Linked DNA regions of Sulfolobus islandicus Y.N.15.51. The main gene of each other region encodes a partner of the protein of the gene in region 4 in a complex. Links are inferred from orthologs where the notes say so. Each region holds a gene or a part of one and is shown on either strand. Other genes may lie near its edges.

Evidence for each region.
Region 1: rpl12p (region 4) and YN1551_RS06925 share a complex: the UniProt entries of both Methanocaldococcus jannaschii proteins name them as parts of the 50S ribosomal subunit. The link is inferred for Sulfolobus islandicus Y.N.15.51 from one-to-one orthologs.
Region 2: the proteins of rpl12p (region 4) and tuf are in contact, whole or in part, in a crystal structure (PDB 3WY9), measured with the Pyrococcus horikoshii proteins. The link is inferred for Sulfolobus islandicus Y.N.15.51 from one-to-one orthologs. Residues at the interface, in WP_010886059.1 of Pyrococcus horikoshii: Glu96, Glu97, Leu100, Leu103, Ser104, Ala105, Leu106, Phe107, Gly108; in WP_010885563.1 of Pyrococcus horikoshii: Lys125, Glu126, Phe129, Arg132, Thr133, Lys165, Leu166, Thr169, Lys324, Gln326, Leu359, Ala360, Ile369, Glu372, Ile384, Ile422, Ser423, Gln425.
Region 3: rpl12p (region 4) and YN1551_RS06885 share a complex: the UniProt entries of both Methanocaldococcus jannaschii proteins name them as parts of the 50S ribosomal subunit. The link is inferred for Sulfolobus islandicus Y.N.15.51 from one-to-one orthologs.
Region 5: the proteins of rpl12p (region 4) and YN1551_RS06985 are in contact, whole or in part, in a crystal structure (PDB 5H7L), measured with the Pyrococcus horikoshii proteins. The link is inferred for Sulfolobus islandicus Y.N.15.51 from one-to-one orthologs. Residues at the interface, in WP_010886059.1 of Pyrococcus horikoshii: Leu100, Ala101, Gly102, Leu103, Ser104, Ala105, Leu106, Phe107, Gly108; in WP_048053510.1 of Pyrococcus horikoshii: Pro161, Met164, Met165, Phe168, Ser169, Ile172, Val195, Glu196, Phe202, Leu211, Ser212, Val213, Met216, Lys222, Phe223, Asn224.

Annotation. Positions count from the first base shown.
Region 1 is NC_012623.1:1,243,409-1,249,775, forward strand. The notes cover bases 27-2,913. They hold YN1551_RS06925 (50S ribosomal protein L22), read right to left. Parts: upstream 1,764-2,913; coding sequence 1,290-1,763; downstream 27-1,289. Other genes in these bases: YN1551_RS06905 (30S ribosomal protein S17), read right to left, coding at 27-112; YN1551_RS06910 (ribonuclease P protein subunit), read right to left, coding at 122-361; rpmC (50S ribosomal protein L29), read right to left, coding at 375-602; YN1551_RS06920 (30S ribosomal protein S3), read right to left, coding at 599-1,288; YN1551_RS06930 (30S ribosomal protein S19), read right to left, coding at 1,770-2,192. Also shown: more of YN1551_RS06905, read right to left, coding at 1-26; more of YN1551_RS06935, read right to left, coding at 2,914-2,945; YN1551_RS06940 (50S ribosomal protein L23), read right to left, coding at 2,957-3,202; rpl4p (50S ribosomal protein L4), read right to left, coding at 3,204-4,007; YN1551_RS06950 (50S ribosomal protein L3), read right to left, coding at 4,014-5,069; YN1551_RS06955 (putative RNA uridine N3 methyltransferase), read right to left, coding at 5,120-5,869; ileS (isoleucine--tRNA ligase), read right to left, coding at 5,866-6,367. UniProt on the Methanocaldococcus jannaschii protein: This protein binds specifically to 23S rRNA. It makes multiple contacts with different domains of the 23S rRNA in the assembled 50S subunit and ribosome.
Region 2 is NC_012623.1:825,411-831,806, forward strand. Bases 1,636-4,551 are described here. They hold tuf (translation elongation factor EF-1 subunit alpha), read right to left. Parts: upstream 3,790-4,551; coding sequence 2,482-3,789; downstream 1,636-2,481. Other genes in these bases: rpsJ (30S ribosomal protein S10), read right to left, coding at 2,147-2,455; YN1551_RS04480 (30S ribosomal protein S7), read right to left, coding at 3,835-4,416; YN1551_RS04485 (bifunctional nuclease family protein), read left to right, coding at 4,495-4,551. Outside these bases: YN1551_RS04450 (DUF1464 family protein), read right to left, coding at 1-354; more of YN1551_RS04485, read left to right, coding at 4,552-4,971; YN1551_RS04490 (30S ribosomal protein S12), read right to left, coding at 5,045-5,488; YN1551_RS04495 (NusA-like transcription termination signal-binding factor), read right to left, coding at 5,502-5,933; YN1551_RS04500 (50S ribosomal protein L30e), read right to left, coding at 5,940-6,257; rpoA2 (DNA-directed RNA polymerase subunit A''), read right to left, coding at 6,264-6,396. UniProt on the Methanocaldococcus jannaschii protein: GTP hydrolase that promotes the GTP-dependent binding of aminoacyl-tRNA to the A-site of ribosomes during protein biosynthesis.
Region 3 is NC_012623.1:1,237,610-1,242,969, forward strand. What follows is about bases 2,287-5,066. They hold YN1551_RS06885 (50S ribosomal protein L5), read right to left. Parts: upstream 4,057-5,066; coding sequence 3,517-4,056; downstream 2,287-3,516. Other genes in these bases: YN1551_RS06865 (50S ribosomal protein L32e), read right to left, coding at 2,287-2,385; YN1551_RS06870 (50S ribosomal protein L6), read right to left, coding at 2,382-2,927; YN1551_RS06875 (30S ribosomal protein S8), read right to left, coding at 2,939-3,340; YN1551_RS06880 (30S ribosomal protein S14), read right to left, coding at 3,347-3,511; YN1551_RS06890 (30S ribosomal protein S4e), read right to left, coding at 4,058-4,777. Outside these bases: rpmD (50S ribosomal protein L30), read right to left, coding at 1-268; YN1551_RS06850 (30S ribosomal protein S5), read right to left, coding at 275-919; YN1551_RS06855 (50S ribosomal protein L18), read right to left, coding at 921-1,511; YN1551_RS06860 (50S ribosomal protein L19e), read right to left, coding at 1,514-1,972; more of YN1551_RS06865, read right to left, coding at 1,969-2,286; more of rplX, read right to left, coding at 5,067-5,143; YN1551_RS06900 (50S ribosomal protein L14), read right to left, coding at 5,149-5,360. UniProt on the Methanocaldococcus jannaschii protein: This is one of the proteins that bind and probably mediate the attachment of the 5S RNA into the large ribosomal subunit, where it forms part of the central protuberance.
Region 4 is NC_012623.1:933,169-939,548, forward strand. Bases 2,014-4,913 are described here. They hold rpl12p (50S ribosomal protein P1), read right to left. Parts: upstream 3,674-4,913; coding sequence 3,353-3,673; downstream 2,014-3,352. Other genes in these bases: alaS (alanine--tRNA ligase), read right to left, coding at 2,014-3,132; YN1551_RS05085 (50S ribosomal protein L10), read right to left, coding at 3,720-4,736; YN1551_RS05090 (50S ribosomal protein L1), read right to left, coding at 4,733-4,913. Outside these bases: YN1551_RS05070 (DUF434 domain-containing protein), read right to left, coding at 1-420; more of alaS, read right to left, coding at 430-2,013; more of YN1551_RS05090, read right to left, coding at 4,914-5,389; YN1551_RS05095 (50S ribosomal protein L11), read right to left, coding at 5,391-5,903; YN1551_RS05100 (transcription elongation factor Spt5), read right to left, coding at 5,909-6,367; YN1551_RS05105 (protein translocase SEC61 complex subunit gamma), read right to left, coding at 6,372-6,380. UniProt on the Methanocaldococcus jannaschii protein: Forms part of the ribosomal stalk, playing a central role in the interaction of the ribosome with GTP-bound translation factors.
Region 5 is NC_012623.1:1,254,274-1,260,739, reverse strand. The notes cover bases 1,827-4,812. They hold YN1551_RS06985 (elongation factor EF-2), read left to right. Parts: upstream 1,827-2,207; coding sequence 2,208-4,418; downstream 4,419-4,812. Other genes in these bases: YN1551_RS06980 (HAD family hydrolase), read left to right, coding at 4,425-4,812; xpf (3'-flap repair endonuclease Xpf), read left to right, coding at 1,827-2,129. Outside these bases: exosome complex protein Rrp42, read left to right, coding at 1-76; YN1551_RS15825 (50S ribosomal protein L37ae), read left to right, coding at 92-304; YN1551_RS07005 (Brix domain-containing protein), read left to right, coding at 285-797; YN1551_RS07000 (KEOPS complex subunit Pcc1), read left to right, coding at 794-1,069; YN1551_RS06995 (prefoldin subunit beta), read left to right, coding at 1,026-1,406; more of xpf, read left to right, coding at 1,428-1,826; more of YN1551_RS06980, read left to right, coding at 4,813-5,153; YN1551_RS06975 (M28 family peptidase), read right to left, coding at 5,136-6,466. UniProt on the Methanocaldococcus jannaschii protein: Catalyzes the GTP-dependent ribosomal translocation step during translation elongation.

The DNA.
Region 1 (6,367 bases), 310 kb from region 4 along the record:
CCCTAACTCTCAATGATCCATGATAAGGGCAATCTTCATCTTCGCATGCCTTCTCGGGAATAACAACATTAGGTATTCCCGGGTCCTTTACCATCTTCCCCTTAGATCCCATCTAGCTCACCTAAATTCTTCTCCAAGGTTTTCTTACCAGCCTATAGCCAGCTATTATAAAAGACTTACCTTTAAAAGTTATCTCAAATATACCATGAGCTTTAAATATCCTTATAACCTTGTTTTTCCCCCTTAACCTAATCAAAAATGTTTTTTCTGTCTCTAGTAAAATTAGACCTTCTCTAGAAATTAGAGAAGGATCCGTGTACCATAAAATCCTTATTTTAGAATTAATATAATCCAAAATCATAAAACATATAAAATTATTTATTCTCCACTTTTGCTTTTCCTTTACCTTCTCTCTTCTTTTCACTTAAAACTGTTAATATTCTTGCTATGTCTTTTCTTGTGTTTCTAATGCTTGCAGTGTTCTTTAAAGTTCCCATTCTAGCTTGCACTCTAAGTTTCATTAATTCCAATCTTAGCTCATCCACCTTTTTTATCAACTCTCCTTTTTCCATTTTCCTTAACTCTTCAAGATCTACCGTCATTCTTTCTCACCCTCACCTTTCTCCTCACTCTTTTGTGAGGATTCTTCAATAAAAGTTACATTAGTTACTGATACCTCTTGAGGAACGGAAGGAGACTCTTTCAAACTGATTTTATCTTCAATCTTCAGTGGTTTAGTTATAACTACCTCGACACCAAATATTCCAGGCTTTAACATCGCTATAGCAATTGCTCTATCTATCATCTTCTCTAATTGTTGCCCGCTCTTATACACAATACCCTCCTTTAACTTCTCATATCTTGCCCTTTCCGTAGTAAGCTTGCCGCTTATTATTATTTCCGCACCTAATGCACCGGCATTCATAATTCTTCTCATTGATATGAAAGCGGCTCTCCTAAAGTGATATCCCTTTTCTAAAGCTATTGCCAACCTAAATGCCATTACTCTAGCATTGAGCTCCGGGTTCTCCACATTCGTTATTGTAATTTGTGGATTCTCTAACCCAAAAACTTTTTCGAAGATTTGTGCAAGCTGTTTTATATTTCTTCCACCCCTTCCTATAATCATTGAAGGTCTTCCTGCATATATTATAACCCTAGTTCCAATTGGAGTCTTCAATACCTCTACTCCTGCATACTCAGCATTATAGTATTGCTTAGCTAGATACTCATCAATCTTGACTTTCACTATAGACTTCTCAAGGAAATATCTCTTGATGTTTGGTATCTTACTCCACCTCCTCCAAGATTACCTCTACATTAGATGTCCTTCTGTACTTTGCAGTAGCCCTCCCAAATGCTCTGGGCATATATCTTTCTAATGTTATACCCTTGTGGGCAGCTATATGCCTTATAATTAATTTATCGATATCCAGCCCTTTATTAGTTGCATTAGCCTCAGCGTTTTCTAACAACTTTAACACTTGCCTTATAGCTTTCTTTGGATATCTACCAGCCTTTATTTTCCATTTAGCAGATATATTAGCTTTATGTGATGCACCCTTATTATATCTCCAGAATGGTAGGGCTTCCTTTTCTTCTAAAACTCTGTTTAGAAAATCTTTCGCATCATTAAGATACATTCCTCTAATAGCTTTGCAAACATTATAAAGATCTCTTATGGATGCAGGAACATCTCTTATCACAGCTTTTGCAATTTTCAACTCATCAAGATTTAATTGAGGATAATTCCAACTTGCCATAGCTGATCATCCTTTCATTGCTAAGAATAAACTTGACCTTGTAGCCTTTAACCCTGGTTCTCCATGTTCAACCTTCTTAGTGGTTATTGAATACTCTCCCAAGTAATGACCTATCATTTCTGGCGTAACTGTAAATTCAACAAATTCCTTGCCATTATAGACAGCCATCTTAAGACCAATTAGCTCTGGCAATATAACTAAGTTTCTGACATGCGTCTTTATGGTCTTATTAACCTTTCCTTCTCTTCTATATTTCCTTATTTTTTCCAGCAAGTGCCTTTGTGCATCAGTAAATCCACGTTTTAATGATCTCCTTTGCCTTGAAGGTAGTAACTTAATAAACTCATCCATTGGCATATTTAGTAACTCATCTATACTCTTACCTCTGTATTTAAAGTTCTTCCATTCAGGTGGTATTTCTAATGACATCTAATTTCACCTATTCCCCCTTTTCATTTATAAAATTCACTTACCCTCCTTCCTCCCTGTTCTCCTTGCCGCAATATGACCAACTTTTCTACCTGGAGGAGCATTTCTAGATACCGTAGAAGGTCTGCTTACACTCTGATGTAGCCCACCACCATGAGGATGATCGACTACATTCATTGCAACTCCCCTTACAATAGGCCATTTCTTAGCCTTTACTTTATACTTCCAATAATTAGCTCCAGCCTTCAATAGTGGTTTTTCTACAACTCCACCACCAGCCACTACACCAACGGTAGCTCTAGCCTTATTCGAAACTGCTTTTATCTTATCTGAAGGTAATTTAATTAACACCTTATCACCGCTCTTGCCTACTACTACTGCATATGAACCAGCACTTCTAGCGTATTTGCCTCCGTCTCCAAAATTTTCTTCAACATTACATACTATTGTACCTTCTGGCGCATCACCTATCTCTATAACATTACCATTAGCTATTGGAGATCCTTTACCGAATTCGATCTTCTGGTTAATAACCAAACCTTGAATTGCTTGCGTTAAAAACTTGGTTCCGTTCTCTAATTTTATGATAGCAACAGGCGTATTCATCCCTGGATTATGCACTATGTCTATTACCTTGCCTACAAGATGTCCAAATATGTTAGGATACCTTACCTTACCTATTCGTAGCCAACTTGGACTCCTAAAAGTTGGAGAACCTTTTCCCGCCCTCTGCTGTAATAAATTCTTACCCATTCTATATCACCTCACAAAATGCCCAATCTGTGGGCTATATCACTTGCTTTATATTCTGGTGCTAATTTTACATATGCCTTCTTGTAACCTTGAGGTGTTATAACTACGTTAACTTTTACCACCTTAACACTAAATAATCTCTCAACAGATTTCTTAATGTCATCCCTTGTATCACTCTTATCTACTATTAATGTAAGTGTATTATAGGACTCAATAAGTTTTAATGCTTTCTCTGTAGCTAAAGCCATTTGAATCATTCTAACTCACCAACCTCTTACTCAATCGCTCATCTAAAATCTTTATGCTAGTTTCAGTATAAATAGTAAGCCTGCCTGAATGTGCACCTGGAGCCAGATGAATAACGCTTACATCTTTAGCGTTAACTACGTCAACTCCAGCTATGTTTCGTGCTGCCTTAACTATTGGAGAATTACTGTCGTGTACTATTATTAGTGGGCCTATTGATTCCTTATATTTTCTACCCCTCATTTTGCCCTTTCCAGCCCTTATCCTAATCCTCTCTTTTACTCTCTTTACATCATCATAAACACCTATCTTCTCTAAAAATTCTTCAACCTCGCTTGCAGTTTTTAAACTAACAATATCATCAGTTACTACTATAGGAAAACTTACTGAATCTTTAAATACATGTCCCCTAGCCTTAACGAAAACTTTGTCTGCTGTAGCGCTTAACGCACTAATTACTGCCAATTGTTTCTCCTTATCGTTCACCTCTTCTACAAGCTTTTTGTCTACCGAAGGCGGAAATGTTAACCTACCACCTACGGTATTAGGTGCTAAGGCAGCTTCTCCAGAGTTTTTAACTCTAGGAACTCTGGCCATACCTAGATTTATTCCAAAACTCTCAGCTGATGTTCTTTTGCCTGCCATAGGATCTCTGCCTTTTGGTTGCAGAGAATGTGTAAACTCTGCTAAAAATACTCTTCTTATTATATCTTTTCTTACCGGAAACGAAAAAATGAAAGGTAACTCTACCTCTTTTACCTTATTTCCATCTTTATCTAAAATCACAGAGTTTTTCTTAACTAGTTCTAAATACATTTACTTTCACCCTTGCTTACTTAAAAGGTTAACATAAGTTATCTTAGGAGCGTTTTCAAAAACATAAGAAGGTCTAACAGCCTCTCTTAAGAATATCGGCCTTTTCTTTGAACCTAATATAGAACCTTCCAACAAAATATACGTGTTCCTAACTATTCCGTACCTTACAAAACCACCTGCGGGATTTATCTCCTTAGGATCATCACCAATTTTTATAATTCTCTTATTATATTCTGTTCTTCTGTGAAAACCTAACTGACCTGGCTGAGGTGTATAGCTAGGTGTCCCTAAAGACGGACCTCTAGTACCTATTTTCCTACTTCCTTTTCTATGCTTATGCCATCTAGGTAATTCTACTACACTGTACCTTTTTATTACACCAGCGAAACCTTTGCCCTTAGTAACTCCTACTACATCTATTAGTTGACCCTCCTTGAAAACGTCTTTAATTGAAATTTCTTTTCCTAAAACGTTTAGTGCATAATCTAGTTGTGCTTTCTTTTCTCCTCCACCTATCTGGATCTCTACTAAATCTGGCACTTTTTTACCTAATGATGGTATCTTCCTAGGTTGTGTAGCTACCAAGAGCCTAAAATAGACTATTCTATCCAGGTTAGATTTGATAAGATCTAACTTACTACCAAACTTTTCCTCAAACTTCTTTTTACTTTCATCATTTTTCAAAAAGGATGAAAGAGAATGAATTCTTCTCGTAATATCTAAGAACTGTAAAGAAGAGGGAGACCAATATTCTGTTATTACGTTTGGTTCGCCTTTACCATCCACTGCATAAGCTCTCAAAGCCAACGGTATAATTGGAGGTACTTCTAGAACTGTAACTGGCATATATATCTCTTTACCATTAGTAGGAGAGTTAGGCCAATCATCAATCATAAAAACATGTGACATGCCAACCTTATATCCCACAAAGCCCAACAATTTTGGATTCGGCGAATTTATTTGTGGCCATGTTCTAGGTGTTGGTAATAACTCAGATGATCTTTTCCTAGGTCTAAGACCAGCTGATCCACGTCTAGGTGAGGCTAACTTTCGATGACCCATTCTTAATCCCCGCTAATTGCTATTTCACCTATCACTCAAGCATTATAAATCTAACTTAACAGAAGGTTTAGAATAGACAGAGAATAAGCCAATGCCTCTTCCGCCCTTATATCTAAAACTCCTTGTTTAATAACAAAGTTATATGACTTATCCAAATATTGTTTACCTAACCTTTGTAATAGATTTCCAGCTGGTGGTCCAATAAGCAAAGTAAGGCCATATTTACTGTACAAGTTGGCCAACTCTTCCTTTGCTTTTAAGGGATTTTTTCCATTCCTACTTGCAATTATAAGATTATCAAAGTTGAGTATCTTGTTAAAGTCTACAAACTCGTTTTTAACTCCGCTATAATAGAAACCACTATAATCGATATAACCAACTTTTAGGGAGTCAGTAATCAGAATGGACTTTGATGATGAATTTATTCTCTTTTTTAAACCGAAATCACCCTTAAAGCCTAATCTTATCTCGCCTTCAACAACTTGTTTAAAAATAAGGTGATATGGTATTGCCAAGGGACTCATTAAACCAACTTTCTTTAAATTACGACTTATAGGAACATATTTTTTAAGATACGGAGGTAAAAGAGCATATTTTGTAACATCTTTAATTATTTTTTCTAATTTAGTAGAATTTACGGAATCTGTTATCCAGTAAATTTTATTGACTCTAAATGTATTTGTGACTCTAAGTATAAATGAAAGTTTTAACGTAATTTCAAGAAGAGAATTTTCAATATCAAATATAGACAAAAAAAGAACAACATTTAAGGGCTTATAGCGTGGAAAAGGAAACATCATGTAGACTTCTTTATCCCTATTATATAAGATTCTCCTTCTATATCCCAATCCATTACGATATCCCCTTTAGGATCACCTAAAATTACCTTATTCCCCCTAGTCTCACTCTTAATAAATTCCTCCCATTTTTGTATCGTTTTTACTCTTTCTTCTGGCGCCTTTATACTAATCTCAATATAATCTACAACATTCAGTTTTAGTTGTTTTCTCATGAATTGTATCCTCCTTATGATGTCCCTAACTAATCCCTCTTCCTCTTCACTCTCGGAAATTTCCTTACTTATGACCACTATACCCTGAGCAAATTTAGATGAAACATAACCTTCAATAGTCTCTTCTGAGATAATCACGTGCGAAGTATTAAGTATTACATCAACATTATCTATTCTAGCAACGTGCTGTTTTTTATTAAGTATGTCTATAGCTATTATATCGCTGTTATTTCTAATATAATCCAATATTTTAGGAGACATACTCTTATACTCTTTACCTATGATC
Region 2 (6,396 bases), 110 kb from region 4 along the record:
AGGTACACTGTCTAGCTCAATTACTGAGGGAATCGTAAAAGAATTGTATAAAGGCAAATATTGCTTTGAAGCTAATAGAAAATCCCTTAAAGGACCGTGAGATAATGGATCTTTTAGCGTAAGAAGAAATATTTCTCTATTGTCAATTTTTCTAATGTTATAAAAAGGTAAACCATGACCAGAAGGTAAAGCCACTGCTTTAGGTCTATAATCCGCTATCAATTTAGCTAAAATTATAGCGTTTTTCTCTACAAGATCTGTAGGTATCTCAAAATATTTAACCAAATTCCCCATCTCATCAACAAAGGCAAAAGCGTAACTTTCACTACCTGGATCAATACCGATATAAATCATCAGTGGCTGCCTCGCCATATCATTATTTCAAAACGGCTTTTCATCATCATCAAAATCAAGATAGTGCAACACAAATATATAAAGCATAGTATTCTGACACCTTACCTAAGGCTTTATATCACCTTGATATATAAACTAAGAATCTTCAACGCGCCGCGGCCGGGATTTGAACCCGGGTCAGGGGCTCGACAGGCCCCCATCCTAGACCACTAGACTACCGCGGCAATTTCACGTATGCATGAGTATCTACTAATAACTTACTTAAAAAGCCTTCGCTCGTTGAAATCCTCAGATAATATATAATAAATTAAATGAAATGGTAGCGGGGCCTGGATTTGAACCAGGGACCTCGGGGTTTCCCAACGCGTGCTTTAAAGAGTATATGAGCCCCGCGGCCTTACCAGGCTAGCCCACCCCGCTATTCTACCCCGCTATTTTAAGATATAATTTGTAGTACCTTTAAAGTTATTGTTATCCTTTCCGCTAGAATAACTTACTCAAACTTAATTCTTGAGCTATTCGTGTCTTCATTATAAATTCATAGCTATCTAAATAATAAGATAGAGTTACTTATGCACCAAATAAAAATATGCTACAACTATCAAGAAGATAGCGAAAAGAGGGCCACGTTTAATCCTCACGAAAATATTTATTAAATAAAAATGTCATTACATTTTTAGCTCATGAGTTATTAAGCAGTTATGAAGGAGTAATTGTTAGTTTATCGCCAGAAAGAGTGCCAACAGTCTTAAGAGGAATGATACCAGCTATAATGATAGGAAGGGCTAAAGCGTTATCTATTTAATAAACAGGGACCAAATACGATGCGTACAAAACACTTTCAAAAATTGGTAAAAAGAAGGCCTTATTAGAAAAAGTTCAACTTAATGTCACTCCAGAAAATGAGACTATAAGACTAGCAGTATCTGTTGGGAAATTAGTTATTAATAATCAGACTAAAGCCAAGATTTGTTAGGACATGATTTACTAGTAACAACTAAAGATGATTACGTCATTTACGCTGGTAGAGTCAATCCTAATTAGACTAGAGTAGTTGTAGGGCAAGGAGGCTATGCTGCTACTAAAATACATAGGCAAAAAGTTCTACACAAGAATTCAGGGAATACTTAGAAACACATTAAATACTATAGCTCCGTTCCTTCTTTTTTATTACTTAGAAATTTATTTAGAAATTTATCACTATATTATCTATTAAATTTCTCTTTGCAATTTTATTCTATCGAGTCCAGTTTTCTCACTATATAAGTAGATAATTAAGAATGCTCTTTTTCCAGTTACAAGGTAAATATTGACATACAAGAAAAGCACCATAAGTTGTACTTAAACTAGATCGTAGGATGATCTAGGGATTCTCTACATCGAGTCTATTTAACTGAGGAGTTTAAGGGCTTAAGGAATCACTTTAACTTTTTCGTCGAGGTTCATGAAATAACTCATAATATTAAGGATCTTTTTACGTCTAATCATATGCCTCTTCGGATGAACTAAATCATGCTCTAAAATCAAGAATAACATATAAAGAAATCTTTCTACGATGAGATTTAAATAGTGGAAAATACAATAGGGATTTTGGCCTTAGACTGAATAGAAGCAATTAACACTTTGTTACAGTTATACTAATTGGAAATATAATCAAAATAATAGAAATTTATAAGCGCCGGGGACGGGATTTGAACCCGTGCGGGGAAACCCCCACTGGCTCTCCAGGCCAGCCCCTTAGTCCGCTCGGGCACCCCGGCACTCTATATATTATATAGAAGGGTAAAAAGGTTTATATTAATTGTATCTCGATGTAAACATCTTCTGGTACTCTGACTCTCATTAATTGTCTCATTACACGTTCGTCTGCTGCAATATCTATTAATCTTTTATGTACTCTCATCTCCCATTTTTCCCACTTTTTCCTTCCTTCTCCATGAGGAAGTCTCATTATTGGAACTTCCAGTTTGCTAGTTGGTAATGGTATCGGACCCCTCATTTCTATTCCTGTTTTCTCAACGATACCCCTTATTTGTGTTATAACATAGTTTAAATTCTCCACGTTAGTACTCCATAAGCGAATTCTAGCTTTTGTAGGCATAAAACCACCAATAAAAAATTAAATTATTATTTGATTTCTACTTTGGCTGGTTTTACATCAACAATTATACCGACTCCAACAGTCTTACCCATATCTCTCATTGCGAATCTGCCTAGTGGTGGAAACTCATTATACTTCTCTACACATAATGGTTTGATTGGTTTAAATTTGACTATTGCTACATCTCCTTGTTTTAGGAACTGTGGGTTCTTTTCTGCCTCTTGACCAGTTCTCGGATCTAATTTAGACACTAATTCTGAAACCCTACATGCTACACTTGCAGTATGAACGTGAAGTACTGGTGTATAACCATTTGCCAATGCCGTAGGATGCCATACTACTATTATTCTTGCAGTGAATTCATCAGCAACAGTAGGTGGATTATTTGGATGACCTACAACATCTCCTCTCTTTATATCTTTCTTTTCAACACCTCTAACGTTAAATCCAATATTGTCACCTGGTTCCGCTTTATCCATCTTAGTATGATGAGTCTCTATGGATCTAACTTCACCTACTTTGCCCGCTGGCATAAATACGATCTTATCACCGACCTTTAACACTCCACTTTCTACTCTACCTACTGGTACAGTACCTACTCCGGATATAGAGTAGACGTCTTGAATTGGAATTCTTAATGGTTTGTCTACTGGTTTTGGTGGTAACTCTAGCTGATCTAAATACTCTTCCAAGGTAGGACCGTTATACCACTTCATATTTTCTGATTTATGAGTTATATTATCGCCACTGGGTGCAACTACTGGTACAAATCTAACCTTATTTGTATTAAAACCATAACTTCTCATAAATTTGCTGACTTGATCAACAATCTCCTTATAACGTTTTTCATCATACGGTGGTTCTGTTAAGTCCATTTTGTTTACTGCCACAATTAATTGATCTAGACCCATGGTCTTGGCTAGAATTATATGCTCTCTTGTTTGCCCTTCTACGCTCATTCCAGCTTCATATTCACCTTTCTTAGCAGAAACTACTAGAATTGCAGCATCTGCTTGGCTTGCACCAGTTATCATGTTCTTTACGAAGTCTCTATGGCCAGGAGCATCAATTATTGTAAAGAAGTATTTCTTAGTTTCAAATCTCATGAACGTTAGATTTATTGTTACACCTCTTTCTCTTTCCTCTTTTAATCTATCTAGTAGGAATGCAAACTTCTCAGATTCTTTACCTAACTTTTTGGCAGCCTCTTCTGCTTCCTTTACTGTTTTTTCGTCTATGAAACCTCTATCCATTAGTAGCCTTCCCACTAATGTACTTTTACCGTGATCGATGTGACCTATTACTATTAAATTAAGGTGAGGCTTTTGAGACATTTATAACACTCTCTTAACCGATATAGTGATAGAGTTAATAAAAGTTTACCTTGAGCTTAAGGCTATTCTTTCTATCTCTTCTTTTCTTTTAATTGCAAAACTCTTGGGGTCATTATTTGCTGCAGCGATTATTTCTTCCGCTAATACTTCTTCAATAGGTTTTGGATTATTGAATGATGAATCCTTGGCACCAGTAGCAATATGCCTTAAGGCTAAGTCTATTCTTCTTTGTGGAGCTACGTCTACTGCAACATAATACACTATACCACCATACATTATTCTCGTAACTTCTTCTCTAGGTGCACTATTTTCTATGGCTCTAACTAATACTTGTATTGGATTTTGACCAGTTTTTAAATAAATTATGTCAAATGCCAATTTTACAATATTATACGCTAAATGTTTCTTTCCTTTATTTCTACCGGGTCTCATTATTTGATTTATTAACCTCTCAACTATTGGAACCTTAGCCTTACCAAATCTTCTATGTTCATGCCTACCTCCGGTATGAGGTAAATAAACTGGCATTAGAGAAATGTACTTCTTTAGGCTAGGGTCTCTGATTTCAACTTTAGTATCCCACTTACTAAATACTTTGATATCTAATTGTAAGTTCTCTAAGGACATCTATTTGTTACCTCTTAATGGTATCTATGATTTGGATATTTAAATTTATGATACATAAGTATATGCAGTGTATACGTGATGAGTCTTCAGCCAATTAAGGACGAGGATTATATAAAAGTTAATTCCGTTGATGCGTTCTTTATGCCTCTTCATGGTATACCAACTATAGTATGCTATTTAGAAGATGGAAGACAATTTTATCTATTTAGTGTACCCGCAGAAATCGTTATAGCAATAAATAAAACAAAAGGAAATAAAGAGGAGGAGTTTGGCGATAAAAGAGAAAATATATATGATATTATCTCATTTATCCCTGAAATTATGGAAGAGTTTTCTAAGCATATAGAAAAAGTTGTAATAGATGATATGATAAGAGATACGGGAGTTTATGTTGCTACAGTTGAGTTTAAATTTGATGGTGTGATAATTCAGAAAAGAATGATACCAAGTCATGCAATATTTCTTGCTATAATTTCGAATAAACCAATTTTTGTCAAGAAAGGGTTAGTTGATGAACAAGAAAAAGAAAGTAGAGAAGGTCAACAAAAATTTTAAAATTACCCATCTTACTTTTTATATTTATAAATAGATAGTAGCCTATTATCTATAAAATCTATTTATAAAATATTTATCTAACTGGCTTTTGCTTCTTGCCTTTATATAACGCGTCTAAAGATACACCATTTACCATTATAACTTTGTATCTCACTCCAGGCAAGTCACCCATCGATCTACCTAATGTACCTCCAATTCCGGTAATTACGACTTCATCATGTTCATCAATGAAATTAACACCACCGTCCCCGGGTACGAATGCAGTAACAACTCTACCATTTCTCACTAACTGAACTCTTACACACTTTCTAACCGCTGAATTTGGCTGCCTTGATTCTATTCCTACTTTTTCTAAAACTATTCCTCTCGCCATTGGCGCTCCTCCTAAAGGATCGTATTTTTCCTTTAACTTTAGTATCTTGGTCTTATACTTTCTTTGACTCCTTCTGAATTTTAACCTTTTTAGCCTTAATTTCCTAGCCGCGTATATTCCCTTAGGTGATTTACTCTTACTCACTTTCTCCAACCCCTTAAACTATTACTACATTATCAATATCCATATACCTCTTTAAAATTAGCTTTGCTCTTGCAACATTCCTTCCATTCTTACCTATTGCCAATCCTTTATCTTGAGGATCTATACTAATATATACTGACTTTTTAGAACTAGTATTTACTACTTTTACGCTTCTAACTCTAGCTGGACTCATCAAATTTTTTACTAGTTCTTCTAAATTATCACTATAGGCCACTAATTCTATATCTTTACCTATGATTTTCCTTAACTTCTTAACATTAATACCGCTTTTACCTATTGCAACTCCCATATCTTTTGAATCGACTAGAAATATTATCCTATTATTTTCATTATCGATTATACAATCCCTTACGTTGGCTCTCGTTACTTCTTGAAACAGAGAAATATAACGTATTTCCTCTGGAGTTAATTTAATTTCTGGCAGAAAAAATCACCTCTCCTTTATAATATCCAAAATTTTGGAATTTCCCTCATCAATAATGCTTATTGTGGAAATCATAAATGGTTTGCCACATAGTGTTCCAAGATCCCAACCACTACCTTTATACTCATATACGGGTACGTTAGATAGCTTTGCATAATGCAATATATCTTGCTTAAGATCTCCTCTTAATGTTGATGCGACAATTACCATCTTCACTTTACTTAATTTTATGTATTTTATAGCTCTCTTGGCACCAAAAATAACTTTACCCGTCTTTAAAAGAGATTTCAACTCTCCTTCAAATGAAACTTGTTGTTCTGACACTTTTTATCACCTTAATATCGGCCTCATTGTTAATTCAACCATTCCGGTACCTAGTTTAATCGGATGGCCAATTATAATGTTTTCTACTACACCTTTAAATTCTTCTACATCTCCTCTAGCTGCAGCATCCAAAAGGTGT
Region 3 (5,360 bases), 300 kb from region 4 along the record:
ACACTTCTTTAACATAACTATCTGAAACCTTATCCCCTTTTGCTGTTTCAAGTCTCTTTATAATTAGTAGCTTTAAAGTATCTGGATCTATCTCTCCCCATGTGACATATGGAGAAACTTTATTTAGCATACCCAGTATTTGAGATGTTTTTGGATACATCATCGTATTGAAATTATACCTTAATCTCAACATCTCTAATGTCTCATTAATATACCAAGGAGCCTTTGCCCAACCTCTAATTCTAATTATGCCTAGTAGCTCCACCATATCTGATTACCTCTTCCTAGCCCAATCTTGTAAAGTTACGAAGTTATAAGTGTTATAAAGTGCACTATATCCAGCTCTGACAAAATTCTCTGTAGTTCTAGTCTCACCTTTTGTAGTAGACCAAGCATCCCTAATACCAGCATAAGTTAACAAGGTCTTTAATACGCTACCAACTACTAATCCAGTACCTTTGGGTGCAGGCAACAAATTAACTTCTACACTACCCGCTTTACCAACTACTTTAAAGGGTAGACTATGTGGTTCGCCACATGTACACTGCCAACTACCACAGCCTCTTCTTACTGGTAATATATTCATCTTAGCATCCCTAATTGCCTTCTGAATTGCAACCCTTAACTGTTTAGCTTTTCCAGTTCCTATACTGACATATCCATCCATGTTGCCCATTATAACTAGAACTTTATATCTAGATATCTCTCCTGCATCAGTTTGCTTCTGAACTACTTTAATGTCTACAACTTCATATTTTAGCTTAGGTAACAGAACATCCACAATTTCTGGTTCAGTAATAGGAAGATTCCTATCAAATAGTTCCTTTATAGATGATATCTTTCCATTCTTTACGAGATTACCTATGGAGGTTCGTGGCTTCCATTCTTCTATATTTATACTTGGTACTTCCTCTGCCATTTCAACCACCAGAAGATTTAATCTTGTTTAATATCTCCTCAAAATGGGAGGGTAAGTTCTCAGGATTTAGTCCCCTTCCCAAATACCTTGAAAATAGTTTATTATATAAATCTAAATTCTCAGATTTCAACTTTTCAGCATACTTGGCTATATGCTCTCCCTTTATTCTATCGTTTTCTATACTTATATCACCTATCGGAATTTTCAACCCAGCATCTATTGCACCTTTTATTGCATAGAACACCTTATTACCCTTGGACGGTACATGAAGTCCTATATCTGCAACACACTCTGTTACGCCTTTCTTCACAGCTCTTAAAGCTGCTAAATATCCAGTAAGGTATGCGGAGGGAGTATTATTTTCATCTCCCTTCCATTCAAACTTTTTAGTAAGTTCTGAAGAATGAGCACTAGCAACCATGATATCGCCCTTAGGATCGATTTTTGCAATTTGAACTATAACGTATTTGTTCGTTATTCTTACAATAAACCTTATTTGTTTACTTATGACATAAACATATCTCTTATAGTAGTTAGTTTTTCCTTCTCTTCTTCTCCTATGTTTTATCTTATAATTAGGACCATTGGCCAAATTTACTCACCTCTTAATTTCCCCATCTGTATTAAGACGTTCCTAACATCTGAAACTCCCTTATAGTTGCCACCCTTGGCTTTTAAGTATAATTCCCTATAAGTATGACTATCAATAACCTTATGATCTCTCAACCATTTAAGATAAGCCCTTATTTTTCTTATCCTCTTAACCCACATTCGTTTGCTATTTGCCCTTGCTCCCTTCTTGCCTTTTCTACTTCCTGCCTTTTTCCCTTCACTCTTAAGGCTCTTCTTTTTTCTTCTCTCCTTTAATCTACCGTCGCTTATTCCAACCTTTTTAAGGATTATAATCTTACCATCCTTTATCAAATTCCTAATTTCTTCTCTGGTTAGTGCGCTTTGAACGTCCTCAATATAATCCTCAACAATCTTAACTCTGCTTATTCCTACCCCTGCAACCGATGCTGCTAGCCTTTTTTGAGCTTTCAAGTTAGTCATGCACTGACACCCTCATTACTTACCTTCAAACCCAATTCCCTAGCTTTATTTAGAATTTCAAGCCTCTTTTTAAAACCAACTGAAGAAGCTATTGTTACAATAACACTGTCTTTTTGATTTTGCACTTTAACTAGATCGTTAACATTATGAACTATAACTTGCCTTAATCCACTTGGATGAAATCCCCTAACTTCTTTAGGCAGTCTGTAACCAACACTTACTATAGCAGGAAATCCCCTAACTTTTAATCTAGTCTTATTATCTCTTCCGTAGGGTCTTCTCCATTTTTCCTGTCTTCCTAATCTGAAGAACTTGTCGGAATCATAACGTAAGAACCTTGGCTTCTTTGCCTTAAGCTTTTGCCTTATTACATAAATCTTTTTCCTATATGACTGTATTTTTTCTTCGGTCATTCAACCACCTCTTTTTTATAGATGAAAATTCCATCCGAGAAGATACGTCTATCAAAACCAGTTATCTTTGAAGCTGCTTCAATATTTGCTGCAGTTTGGGCAACAGCATCTAAATTCGGGCCCTCCACAACTATATCTTCACCTTTCACAGTAACCTTAACGCCCTGTAGTATTGGCGCCCTCCTTATATTCTTTTCACCTATTAGATTAGTTATTTGAACTTCGTTCCCTACTACCTTTACAGATGTTGGAAAGTGAGTATATATAATTTTAAGATAATACCTATAACCCTTAGTTACTCCAGTTATCATATTTTTGATATGACTAACTATACTATAGAAGGCCGCCTTTTTTCGTCTATTAGCAAATGTAGTTTCTAACACTATCTTATTTCCATCTAAACTAATTTGTATACCCCTAGCAAAGCTGAAATCTTTAACTACTTCACCTTTAGGTCCTTTCATCTTAATTACTGAGTCTTTTAAATCAACATTTACATTGCTCGGAATTTCAATCTCTTCCCTTAAAATTACTATCTGCATTAAAAATCACCTCAATATACATATCCCAATGCTACTCCTCCTAGTCGCATTCTAGCTGCTTCTTTATGAGACATTACTCCTTTAGATGTCGAAACAATAATTATACCAATCTCTTTTGATGGTAAGTAACGCCTGATATAATCTGGTAATGCAATCATCTGTCTATAACTAAGAGGATATCGTGGAGTTATTGGTCCACACTTGTTAACTCTTCCTAACAACTGTACTGTAATCTTGCCCCATCTACCATCATCAATATACTCAAATTCTCCTACATAACCCTCCTTCTGCATAACTCTTAAAACATTTATTACCAATTTAGATGCTGGCATTATAATAGCTTGTTTATTCCTTCTCATCTCATTGTTGTAGATAGACGTTAACGCATTTGCCAACGGATTTACGAATACCATAACCTATCACCAATACTTCCTAAACCCTAACTCATACGCGACTTCTCTAAAACATTGTCTACATAAATAAATCCCATATTTTTGAATTACAGAATCCCTACTTCCACATCTCTGGCAAGCTTGAACTCCTTTACCATATTTTCTCTCGGCTGGAGGCTTGTATTTTCCCATTTCATTCACCCTTCTACCAACTGTACATTAAAATTATTTCTTAAAAATTCCATAGCTTCTTCCTTCGTAACCCTATGCCTCCTTGGAATTCTAGTCTTTTTTCTTCTTCGTCTCGAAATCCTATAGCCAGCTCTCTCGAGAGTGATAGCTATATCCATGCCGAATATACCTATTTCTGGATCATATCTTGCACCTGGTAAGATCACATGTTCCGCAATCCCAAAAGATACGTTACCATATTCATCAAAACTACTTTTCTTTAATCTATATCCTATAGCTTCTAAAACCTTTCTTAAGAATCCTTCAGCTTGAGTACCCCTTAAGGTCACCTTAACTCCAATTTCTTGACCTTTTCTAATTCCAAACTCCCTTATAGTTTTCTTGGAAATAGTATATACTGGTTTAGCTCCAGTTAACTCTTGTAAAAGTTGATAAGCTTTTTGTAACCTATCTCCAGATTCACCAAGTCCTATATTAACAGTAACCTTGGCTAACTTAACTTTCCTCATTGGATTTTGATTAACAGATAAAGTAGACTCTGTCATTTTAATCAACTCTCATGTCAGATTTTTCCCTACCTATACTCATCACATTCATGAGATTAGTCTGATAAGTATTACCATCTTTGCTTTCTAGTGTTATCACACTATATTTTCTAGACTTAAACTTACTCAAATTTATATTTTTAACAACACCGTGAATACCGACGTTCTTACCGCCTACAAAGATTGCATATGAGCCTTCAGAGATAATGAATGAATCCACTATATTTTGGCTTGGTAACTCAATCTTTAATGTCATAAGCGTTTTGAAACTCTTTGCAGTTTCTTTATCGACTAGGATATTTCTTCCATCCTCTAAATTAAGCTGAATACTACCTCCCTTTACTGTAGTTTTATTCATGATCCTAACGTACTTATAATGAGCCTCATCTGCGGATATCTTGGATAACCTCATAAACCTAACGTTATCAGGAATAACTCTAAAATATAGATCAGCGGAGGGAATTGAAACAATGTCCATAAGACCAACAGGGTATTTATAGTCTTTCCTTACCTTGCCATCTACTAAAACTTTACCGTCAAATATTATATGCTTAGCCTCTCTTACCGTTTCCGCAAGTTTAAGATAATCCCTAATTACAACAGCCAAAGGTATACTTTTCTCTATAGGGTGAGGTCCAGCATTAGGTCTAACCGTCCACTTATATTGTTTTTTGCTTATTACTAAAAACCAAGGTGTTTCAAATCTTGTTATGTGAGCCATTTTTCATCACTTCTTAGATTTTTCTAACTTTTCTCTCCTTCTTGGATCACTCAGATCTAGCTTAGTTATCATTACTTTAGATGCGTGAATCCACACATATACCGGTGTTCCATCAGCTTTTTTTCTCGTTATCCCTTCTATTGCTAATCTTCCAGTCCTAGTATTAATTTCAGTTACCTTCCCTTCCTTTCCATTATGATTTCCCCGCATTACCCTAACAGTATCACCTTTTCTCACTCTAATACGTTTTATACCATATTGAGAGGCAATCTCATCAGAGACTTTAGCAATCAACAACTTCTTCCTTTGATGTAATGGTAAAGTGTGTAATAATCTCCTCTGTTTAGAAGGTTTAAGAGATACCATATTTCCTACACCACCAATGTAGCAAGACTTGCTATTTTTGGCCATCTTTCAGCTGCTTCTCTTGCTATTGGACCCCTAACTTCAGTACCTTTTGGTGTTCCGTCTGGGTTTATTATGACTACTGCATTATCTTCAAAGGAGATCCAGGTACCATCTGGTCTTCTATATGGCATTCTTTGTCTCACGATTACTGCCCTAAATTTCTGTTTTCTAACCT
Region 4 (6,380 bases):
ACTGTTACTCAACTGTTTATCAAGTATTATCTCGCATTTTATTCTATGTTTCTCGCAATATTCAGAAATTAGCATTAATGTATCGGATATTATCTCACTAGATTTATGTCTTCCTAAGCCTAGATCTCTAAAGAAACCATCATCACATAGGTATAACTCCTCATTATTTATCGCAGAAATTAGTGTTAAAGCCAAATTATATCCATCTAGAATAACTTCTCTTTCTTCATTGTTTATTTTTCCTTTAATTATTTCTATTTCCTTATCGGAATGTACGCAACGATATAGTAAGAGTCGTTCTAAGCTGGATAAGTTATATCTAGCAGCTATTACATCAAGGACAACCTTTCTGGAATAATCTCTGTTTAAAAAATATTTATAATCTGTGTAAGCTTCCCTAAAAACATCTGTGAAATACATAATATTCTCTTATAGTGATTTTATCACTATCTCTATTATTTCTTCTTTACTCTTTTTACTATTTAGAATTACGTTTGCAAATGTGCCTTTTCCTCCTCCTTTTCCTCCTCCCTTTAGTAATTCTTCTACTATCTTATCTACTCTCATGTTTTTAGATGTGGCAATTTGTAATCTATTATCTGAGATGGATATTGCAATAGTATTATCTGTGGAAGTTAATTTCCTTAGTATCTCCTTGTTTTCCTCTTCATCACCTAATCCCTCTATGATGTATATTTTATTACCGTTGATTTCGTAAGGCTTTAGATTATTTAGTAATTCAGTTTCAATTATTCTTCTATATTGGATTATTAAATTATTTTTCTCCTCAATTTCATTAAGTATTCTTCTTAATCTACTGGTTAGTTGATCTGGAGAAGTACCTATTATTTTCGAAGCTTCAACGATTTTCGCTTGAGTTTCCCTAATATAGTCAACTAATGCTGGTCCCGCAACGTATTCAAGTCTTATTACACCATCTTGTATTCTCTCAACGTTGATTATCTTCACAGCTCCTATCTCACTAGTATTACTTACATGAGTTCCTCCACAACTCTCTATATCCCAGTCCTTTATCTCTAACAATCTGATTGTTGCAGAATTAGGTACTCCACCCTCATATATGGATACTCCATATTTCATTTCAGCTTCCATTCTGTTCATTTCTAAAGGTTTAACTTGTCTTCTATCAGATATCACACTATTTGCGTAGTTTTCTATTAGCTTAACCTCTTCCTCAGTTAAAGTCTTATGATGAGTGATATCTAGTCTTCCTTTTTCCGGTGTCTTTTCAGCTCCAGCTTGCCATACATGCTCACCTAATACTTTTTTAGCAGCTGCAAGTATTACGTGTGTTACTGTATGATGTCTCATTAAACGATATCTTCTTTCCCAATTAATTTCCCCTCTTACATTATCTCCAACCTTTATTGTTGATGGCTCCTCCTTTAGTATATGTACTATCACATCATTTACTTTCTGCGTATCTATGACTTCATATCTTTTACTACTTTTTTCATCGATTATGAGGCCAGTATCACCTAATTGCCCTCCTCCCTCTGGATAGAATGTGGTCTTATCTAAAATCAGATAGTTTTTATAAACTCCCAACACTTTACCTTCAAAAGATCTCATATACTGGTCTTTATAGTATAATTTTTCAGTTGGCTGTAACGCAGTGATATATTCTAACATATCCTTAGGCAATTTAACTTTGTCATATGCACTTTTGATTGTTGAGGTTTGATGTCTCTTAGCCACTAACGCGTAAAAGTTACGCGGTAGTTCAAATTTCACACTCTTTTTCTTTAGTTCCTCTTCTAGTAGATCTGGAGGAATACCATTAGAATCGTAGACTTGTATTAAATCTTCTGTTGTTATTTCGCTCTTTCTAGCTAAAGTTGAGGCTATAGATGGAACTTTTTCCAAAATCTTTTCAAATCTCTGTTGTTCTAATTCTACCGCGTCTAATATGTAATCTTTGTTCTTTAATACTTGAGGGAAATCTTCCTTCCAGAAGTCTATTTGTTCTTTTACTAGTTCATAAAGTCTTACATCCGATTTAAGTAATCTTAGTACTTTTAAGGCTCTTCTTATAACGAGTCTGCCAAGATATCCTTCACCAGAGTTGGAAGGAACTAGACCATCAGCTAGCATCAACATTATTGTCTTCGTGTGGTCTAAGATCTGAAATACCTTAGCTGCCCTATCCAATTCTTCTTCAACAGCTTTAATATCAATTCCTAATTCCTTGCTAACCATTTGTCTATGAATTTTTATAGTATCCGGATTATCTGGGTCTATTTTGCCTGCAAATCTAGATGCTACTTTTAGTAATGTCTCATCTATATAAGCTACGCCTATTTTGTTAAAGAATTTATATACTAAATTACCATATATTGCGTGAAATGCCGAGGGAGTCTTTTGTGTTATCCACGCAATTCTTTCTACACCATATCCGGTATCTACAATTTTCAATTTGAGTGGAGTATAATTACCATTATCGGTTATCTTGTATTGCATAAATACTAGTGTAGCTAACTCTAATCCACCTACTGTAACTTCTAAGCAAGGTCCAGCATTTCCTCCCCCTTCCCACCAAGATTCTTTGAAGTTCAATTCCTCTTCTGGTATTCCTAACTCTTTTGTGAAGAATTCTGTAGCATACGCTGTTGTTTCCTCCTTCCAATACACATAATGGTCTGGATAGTTGAATGCGTGATGTGCGGCCATTTCGAAAGTAGTTAAATGTCTTCCAAAGGTTATTCCGACATTATCTATATCCTCTAATCTTATTGAGGGCTGCGACACTACTAGTGGATTTGTGGGTGGGGGAACTAAGCCACTAGTTACATGTGGCTGGAAATCAACTATACTTGCTATTGTTAGATATAAGTCCTCTCTCCATCTAGCCAAAACTGGTTTAGGAGATATTCGTGTATGTCCTCTCTTTTCGAAGAATGAGAGGAATTTCTCTCTAGCTTCCTTGACAGTCAAGGGTTGGCTTTTTATATTTATGTCAAAAAAGTAGTAGTCGGTACAAGGTATGTCTGAACAATATTCTTTCTTTTCATCCCTAGTCCAAAATGGTGTTTTGCATGATTTGCATATTTTTCGCTTGAAATCATTCTTGATAAAGAAATTCAGTCTGTACTCCTCTTCACTAGCTTTCATACAATAAAAAGAAAAGTATCTAAAGCTTAAAAACTGACTTCTTCCGTAATGGGATTCTAGAGTAGATATTCGTTTTTAATTCATTTAAGATTTCTCTCTAAGGAAATAACCTAAAAAGTATATTCCAAATGACAAAAACAAATCTTAAATGTTGTCCCTTAAAAAGTATTGAATTAATATCTCTACATTAAAAGATTGTTTCGTTATCCTTAACAAAGCCTTAACCGAATAGGGAGGCTAACCCGCTCGCAATTTCTTCTTCGCTTGGTCCTTTCTTTTCTTCTTCTTTCTTTTCTTCTTTCTTCTCTTCAGCTGCAGGCTGTGCTTGAGCTGCTTGTGGTTGCGCGGCTACTGCTACTGGCATGGAAGCTGCGTTCTTTAATACTTCATCTATGTTCACTTCTTTTAATGCAGCTACTACAGCTTTTAATCTTACCTCATCTACGCTTATTCCAGCTGCAGTTAGTATATTCTTTAGTGTATCTTCATTTATTTCCTTCTTGGCTGAGTGTAATAGGAGACTCGCATATATGTACTCCATTGTTATTCACACTCCACATTTTTGTCTTAGGTTATATAAATTTTTATCATCCAAATAAGGATGCAAGTCCACTTCCAATTTCTTCTTCGCTTGGTCCTTTCTTTTCTTCTTCTTTCTTTTCTTCTTTCTTCTCTTCAGCTGTTGATTGTTGGGTTTGGGTCTGTTGTGCTGAAGGTAATTTTACTCCTAAATCTACTTTTCCACTTATAGCTGTAGCCAATGCATATGCTTTAGCAACAGCTTTAGATATTACTGCTTGGGCTGATTCTGGTGTAAGGTATCCTATCTCAGATGCTAACGTAATCGCATTCTTAAATATCTTGTTTATTGTAAACTTTAATACATCAGGAACTGGATATGCTATCTCTACTGCAAGAGTAAATGCGTTCCTATAAGCTTCAGCTATATTACTCCTATAACCTTCTAAATTAAGTTTTAGATTTTCTGCAGGAATTACTAAACCCTCATGATATGCTACTTTTATTTTTAATTTGACGTACACTGGCATTATTCCAAGTTTCTGTAAAATTGGTAAAGCTTCTGTCGGAATTACATCACCAGGTTTTGCTACTACGGTATCTTTTACTACGTGTACCTTACCATCTTGTACCTTCGTTTGTACCTTTAACTTTCCAAACACACTTAATATTGGTCCAGCAGGCATTCCAGTATCTCCCGCAGGAATTATAACCTCCTCTTCAGCCTTATCCCCTGGCATGGCGTACCTTCTCAGTTTATAATTTTCGAAGAACATGTTAGTTAGGAATGGGTTATCTTTAGTAAATATGAAGACGTTTGGACCAGTTAAATATTGCTCAAGTTTTTCTGTACTTATACCAGCATTTTTAGCAGCTATCTTGAATAAAGTGTTCTTAGTTACCTTTATTATAGCTTTTCCTCTTAATTTCTTCCTAATTTCGTGTAATTTGTCTGCTGGGAAACCTTCGAGGCTTCCAATTAGTATAGTATTACTATTTTTAATAAGCTCAGTTAATTCCTTAACTTCTTCAAGCTTCCAACTGGCAACTTTTTTCTGCTTCAAGGCTAGAGCCAATCTTTTCACCTTAACTCTACTTTTACTACCTTACCCATAGTAGTTTTTACATATATATTCCTTATCTTTTGGGCGTATCCTTTAGATTCTATTACGTTTAGTACTGCCAGTGCATTTTCAGCTAAATCTGCAATTTGTTGGTTCTCAGTGCCTATGAATGCTTGTGTTTGGGGTTGATCTTTAGTCTTAACTAAAGTTGATCTTTTAAATCTCAGTATATACTCTGATATATCTGCAGTATTCGGTAATGGTGTTGGGAATTTTCCTCTGGGACCTAAAGCTGGGCCTAATATTCTACCTACCAAAGCCATCGAATCTGGAGCTATTAGAAACCAATCATTTTGACGAGCTAATTTTTTAATTGCCCTCTTATTTCCTTGTAGTCTTTGTAATTCTTCTTTGGTTAAAATTGTATTAGGTTCAGCTTTCTTTGCGTACTCTAACTGCTGAATAGTTGGGACTACTAAAACTTTCTTTGACTTTTCTGGAGGCTTAGGTAATACCACTATTTCTCTTAGCTTCAGGTCCCCCTTTTTCATATCAACTTCTTTAAATGTAACTATTATCTCTACGCTCTGGACAAAATTTCTCTTGGGGTTGTTTTCGGGAGATAATGCCAGCTTAAGGGAATCTTCAATATTACTTCTATCAACGATTGGCATTTTACTCTTTCACCTCATTCCATTCATTCTCATATTTTGCTAATAAATCATCATATTTACCTTCTTCCACTTCTTTTACTAGTTCTTTAGGGTCTTTATTTTCCACAGTTACTCCAATAGATTTAGCTGTACCTAGCATACTCTTAACTGCAGCCTTTAATGATTTCGTAGTTAACCCCGGCTTTTTCATAATCACGATTTTAATTACTTGTTCCAATGATAAATTACCTATCTTTTTGTGTGCAGGGTCTCCAGATGGTTCGCTAGCTCCAGCTTCTTTTAATAGCAATGCAGTAGTAGTAGGTATTCCAACTTTTATTTCGTATTTCTTAGTATTACTATCAACTTCTATTGTTACTGGAACTGACATGCCTTTAAAACTACTTGTAGCCTCATTTAATTTCTTGACAACCTCCCCGACATTTAGTCCTAACTGCGAAAGTGTTGGTGCTAATGGTGGACCTGGCTTAACATTACCTCCTTCTACCATTATTTTTATAGACTTTGTGGGCATTTACTTCACCTTTTAGACACCTTAATTTGATCTAAAGGAACTGTGACTTGTAATGGAAATGCTGATTCTAAAATATTTAACACTACCTCTCCTTTAGCTTCCTCAACTCTTACCACTTGAGCCTGAGTACCCCTAAAGGGACCAGAAATTACTTCTACTACATCCCCAGGTTTTACGGTTGGACCTATGGTTTTCTTAGATACAATTTTTAGTACCTCATCTCTAGGTAGTAAACCTTGTGCAAGTCCTCTTGCATTCCTTATCCCAGCAATTAATGGTTTAACTATATGCAAACCCTCTGCCTCCAGAACTACATATCCTTTCAAATTGGGTGGAACAATTATTGCATATATTCCTTTAATATTATTAGTTTTTATTCTCTCTTCTAACATTAAAGCTACATTTATTTCTTGCCCTCCAACAACTTTTACAGCATAATAATTTCTCATATTCGGTTTTTCCACAAAATTACACCCC
Region 5 (6,466 bases), 320 kb from region 4 along the record:
TGATCAGGCTGAGAATACAGCAAGATTAGTAGCTGTCAAGCTTTTAGAAGAACTTAAAAAGCAGTTAGGAATTTAATTATAGGTGGCAATTATGGGGAAAGTCACGGGAATTGCTGGAAGATACGGGGCTAGATATGGATCTACTTTAAGAAAAAAGTGGAAAGAAATAATGGAAAAGAGGTATGATGACCATCAATGTCCCTATTGCAAGACCACTGGTAAGGTTATCAGATTGGCTTCTGGAATATGGTACTGTAAGAAATGTAATTCTAAGTGGGCCGGTCTTGCATATACACCGTACTAGAATAGTTATAACTTCATCTAGAGATCCTAGTATTAGAACAAGAAATTTTTTAAATATTTTAACTTCTCTGTTACCAGACTCAGTTAAAATTACACGGGGTAAAAAAAGTAAGAAAGAGATATTTGAAAGGGCTATTAATTTAGGAGCAATATATTTATTGTTCGTATTAGCTAAGAATGGTAATCCGTTGAGAATAATTGTTTATGATTTAGAAACTTTTTCTATAAAATATTTTTTTAAATTACACGGTTTATCACTACCTTCTGACTATAATATCCCATTATATCAGATAAAAAGGCATAATAGTGTATGCATAGAACTAAATAGGTGTGATTTTCTAAGAGATTTTCTAGTCGATATGAATATCTACAACTTGTCAAATAATTGTGAGGTTATTGTGAACACGAGGCTAGTCTCTAATAATATTTGTGAACTTTTGTTTACGTTATCTACGAAAAACATTAAGTTTTTGAAGATGCTATTAGAAGTGTGAAGATAGAGATTTCAATTTATCCAGATAATTTCAATAAAAACGAATTACAGGATATAATATATAATTCGATAATAATTGAAAAGATAGATACTAAATATGTAAAAATTAAGAAATCCCCTTTACAGATTGAGATAGATGCACCATCAATTACAAGAGCTAGGGCTATAATGAACTCTTATATACTTTGGATCTATACAATTCTAAAGTCACTGGAAGAGGTGGAAAAAAGTGGCCGAGAAGTTACCTCCAGAAGTTCAAGCTCAACTAGCTAAGTTTCAACAGTTAAAAGATCAGCTTGATAGATTATTATTGGAAAAGTCTACTATAGAGAATGAATTAAGGGAGATAAACAAGGTATTGGAAGAATTATCAGTTCTTAATGCAGATGCTACTATTTATAAGATTGTAGGGAATTTATTGGTTAAATCGGATAAGACATCAGTAGAAAAGGAGCTTAATGATAGGAAAGAATTGTTAGAACTCAGATCAAGGACTTATCAGAAGCAAGAAAGTATTTTAAGAAAGCAGCTAGAAGACTTACAAGCTAAAATAAATGAGATGTTATCGAAATATTATCCGCAAGGTGGCCAAACAGGTATAAAAGCTTAAGCTAAATAACTTATTAGTGTTATGGTAATTAGAATTTATGCTGATGATAGGGAAAAGGCTAGTGGTATACCAGAATTATTAAAGGAGTTGGGAATTACAGTAATATTCTCTCAACTTAGTGTTGCTGATTATGTGATAGGTGAAGATGCTGCAGTAGAGAGGAAGTCGGTAAATGATTTGGTAAATTCGGTTTTTGACAAGAGGTTTTTTGACCAAATCAGTAGGCTTTCAGAGGTTTATAATTTTCCAATGTTAATTGTTGAAGGTGATATTAATGAAATTAGGAAAATAACTGAAAAGTGGAGAGCGATAAACAGCGCTTTAATTTCTGCCACGATTGATTATGATGTTAAAGTATTTTATTCTAGAGATAAAAAAGATACTGCGGAAGTTTTGAAAAAAATAGCAGAGAAGTATCAATTTGGCGAAAATGGGAGTAGGAGAATTAATTTACATAATAAGGCTAAACTAGAAAGTATTTCTGATATGCAACTTTATATTGTAGAATCTTTTCCTAATGTTGGTTCTGTACTTGCTGAAAGGCTACTACTTAAGTTTGGAACTATACAGAATATTTGTAATGCGTCTATATCAGAATTAGAAAAAGCATTAGGTAGTAGGAAAAAAGCTGAGGATATTTATAAAATTTTAAGGGCACACTATTCTAAAACTAACGCTGATAATGATAGTAAGAAAAGTACCTCTTTATTTGATTTCCTTTAAATTTTTTAGTCTCTTTTTTAGCATTACCTTTTAATATGGGTCTAGAGAAGTTTAAGTGCAAGAAGTTGGTGATTTCATTTGCCTAGATATAAGACAGTAGAGCAAGTTCTAAGCCTAATGAAAGATAGAACGAGAGTTAGGAATATAGGTATAATTGCTCACGTGGATCATGGAAAAACCACAACTAGTGATACGTTATTGGCAGCATCTGGTATAATATCTCCTAAAGTAGCAGGGGAAGCTCTAGCATTGGATTACTTAAGTGTTGAGCAACAAAGAGGTATAACAGTAAAGGCTGCTAACATTAGTTTGTATCACGAAGCGGAAGGTAAAGGTTATGTCATTAACTTAATTGATACACCTGGACACGTTGATTTCAGCGGAAGAGTCACGAGGAGTCTAAGAGTTTTAGATGGCTCAATCGTAGTTGTAGACGCAGTGGAAGGAATTATGACACAGACTGAAACAGTATTAAGGCAAAGCTTGGAGGAGAGAGTCAGACCAATTCTATTTATAAACAAAGTAGATAGATTGGTAAAGGAATTAAAATTAAGCCCACAAGAAATGTTAAATAGGTTATTAGATATAATTAGGCAAGTTAATAACTTAATTGATATGTATGGAGAACCAGAATTTAAAGAAAAATGGATGATTAATCCACAAGCTGGAAATGTGATATTTGGATCTGCTAAAGATAAATGGGGATTTAGTTTACCTATGGCACAGAAAAAAGGAATTAATATGAAGAATGTTATTGACGCATACACTGCTTCTGATAAGTCTAAACTTGAAGAGCTAGCTGCGCAAGCTCCTATTAATGAAGCGTTACTAGATGCTGCTATAAAGTTCGTTCCCAATCCTATTGAAGCGCAAAAGTATAGAATTCCAAAAATCTGGAAAGGAGATCTAGATAATGAATTAGCTAAGGCGATGTTAAATGCTGATCCGAATGGTCCCATAGTATTTATGATAACCGATATGAAAGTCGATCCTCATGCAGGACTAGTGGCAACAGGAAGAGTATTCTCAGGTACTCTTAGGTCTGGTGAAGAATTGTGGTTAGTTAACGCTAAGACCTCACAGAGGATACTTCAAGTTAGCCTATACATGGGTCCAACTAGGGAACTTGCAGAAGAAATTCCAGCAGGCAATATCGCAGCAGTATTAGGTTTAGATAGAGCAAGATCCGGTGAGACAGCTATATCTGTTGGTTTTAGTAATGTTCAAGGAAGTTTTGAAAGATTACATTACATATCTGAACCAGTAGTTACTATAGCCGTAGAGCCTAAGAATCCTAAAGATTTAACTAAGATGATTGATGCATTAAGGAAGCTTAGTATTGAAGATCCAAACTTAGTGGTTAAAATAAATGAAGAAACTGGAGAATACCTGTTATCTGGAATGGGTTTCTTACATTTAGAGGTATCATTACAGCTATTACGTGAGAATTATGGTATTGACGTAGTTACTACTCCGCCAATTGTTGTTTATAGGGAAAGTATAAGAGCTAAGAGCCAAGTATTTGAAGGAAAGTCTCCAAATAAGCATAACAAATTCTACTTAAGTGTGGAGCCTTTAAATGACAAGACTATAGAGCTAATAAGTAATGGCACGATAAGGGAGGATATGGATAGCAAGGAGATGGCTAAGATATTAAGAGATGAAGCCAGTTGGGACTATGATGAAGCTAAGAGAATTATTGCAATAGATGAAAACGTTAACGTCTTTGTAGATTTAACTAGTGGTGTCCAGCATTTAAGGGAAGTTATGGATACAGTACTTCAAGGATTTAGGTTAGCTATGAAAGAAGGTCCTTTAGCTCATGAACCAATTAGAGGTGTTAAGGTCATCTTACATGATGCTGTAATACACGAGGATCCTGCCCATAGAGGCCCAGCTCAGATATACCCTGCAGTTAGAAACTCCATATTTGCAGGATTCTTAACTTCCAGACCGACTTTACTAGAGCCAATACAGAAACTGGACATAAGAGTGCCTGCAGATCTTATAGGTAATGTCACTGCAGTAATAACGAGAAAAAGAGGAAAGATATTGGACGTCTCTCAAATAGCTAACATGTCTAGGATAACCGCTGAGATTCCAGTTTCAGAGTCATATGATATGGCGAGTGAACTAAGAGGATCTACTGGAGGTAGAGCGTTCTGGGGTACTGAGTTTAGTAGATGGGCTCCGGTTCCGGATAGTATCTTACTGGATGTGGTTACTAAGATTAGAGAGAGGAAAGGATTACCTAAAGAGCTACCTAAAGTAGAAGATTTCTTGTCGTGAGTCGAATTGTCGATTAATTATAAAATATTCAATAATGTAAAGGCAGTGCTTTTTGATTTTGATGATACATTAGTCGACTTTAGTACGAAGGCTAAGGACGCTTTAGATGCTGTAAGTAAGGATATATATACGTACATAAAGGAGAATTATCGACAAGAAATTGACATAAATATAATTAAGAAATTAGTAGAAGAGGAAAGTAAGAAATTAGATAACCAAGGGGAGTATAATAGAAATAAATGGTGGGAGAGTATTCTAAAATCATTAAATATTGTTCACATAGATAAGTCTCAGCTTTACGATTGGACTAGCTTGTATTGGTCAATTGCTAGCCAAACTGAACCATACGAAGATGCAAAGGAAATTATAGAATATCTAGATAGTAAGGGATATAAACTTGGCATAATTACAAATAGTGATGGAGAAGGGGGAAATAAAAGTAGTAGATTGAAAACCTTTCCCTTAATAGATAAATTCGATTTGATATTAATAGCTGGAGAAGGAGGTATTAGACCAAAGCCTAATTTAGAGCCGTTTATAATATCATGCGAAAAGCTTTCAGTAGATCCCACTTCGTGTGTTTTTGTGGGAGACGAGCCAGTAAAAGATTGTTTAGCAGCTAAAAAGGCTAACATGATTAGTGTGCTAATAGACAGAGAAGGTAAAGTGAAAAACGCCGAACTTTATGCAGACTTTGTAATATCCAGTCTTAAGCAATTAGAAGAATTTCTTTAATACGAAATAAATTTTGTTAATGTATTCGGTAGTTATTGATTCCTTTAATTCATTAATATAATATAAATAAAACCTGTAAAATATTTCATCATTTCTTAGTCTTTTTATACATCCTAAATCCTCGATACAAACGTCATTTTTTCTTGCAATTTTTAATCCCTTAATCTTATGAAATAGTTCAACTGTAGAATAAGGTTGATTAAGTTCTAGTATGCCTCCATATAATTTTACAATCTCTCTATATGCCTCCATATAATTTTTATCAAGTAAATCCTCAACATTTACTAAGTATGATTTTAGTTCTGCTGGTAATTCCACAAGATCTTTCTTAAGTTCTTCTTTCATTTCACGTGTTTTATACTCTATATTTTCATTAATTATTCTATTAATTATATCTAATATTGTACTCGCATTTAAAAATGCGTTAGACTTGTCATTTTCTATAACGTCGTATTCACCATGATAATGAATATTTCCTAAACTCTCTATTGTAATACTTGGAATTCCAACTTTTATGTATGAATACCCATCGCTATATATCTCAGGGCTTTCAACTACATTTTTAAAGTATTTCCTGGAGAGTTCAAGAAGTCCAGGTACAGCTTTTAAGATCAAACTTTCCTCACTTATATTATCCATGTTGATGTTAAGTAAGATATCGTCAGTGTTTTTGTAATTTTTCAAAAATTCTCTAGAACCATGTGACCATGAGAAGGTTGAGAAATTTAAAGAGCCCGATTCCTCTGCAGTAAATGAAATTAGATGGGTTTCGTAAACATTAGATCTAAATTCTCTCAATAAAGCCACTGCTAAAAGATTGTCTCTCTCTCCTTTAAACCAATGATCATGATGTGCTGTAATATGTATTATCTTATTTTCATTTTTCGAATTTCTTATGGCTTCGATAATATAACCTGTTGCAAAAGGGTTTATGTCAGTTTTTAGTGATATTCTACACCTACCCTTTATGTAAGGAAAATCGTTCTCCTTAATATAAAACGCTGGTATTGGCGGTGGGTAGCTGGGTTGATGGCTTAGAAGGTCTCCATACTTTATCACGAATTTTCTTTTCTCATTATTTAGGGAAAAGATTATTCCTAAACAATCATTTTCTACTGCCTCTATATACAATTTATTGATTTCGTATAGATTTTTTATCCTAATTTTCATTAACTTTCTACCATTACATTCTTTAAAGTTATCTGCTACATCTGCTTCAACCTCAGTTGATAAAGAATATGGAAGCGAAATTGCATCTATTGTTTTTGATTCGCACTCAAAAATTAGTTCTTTCTGTTCCCAATTAAGAACTC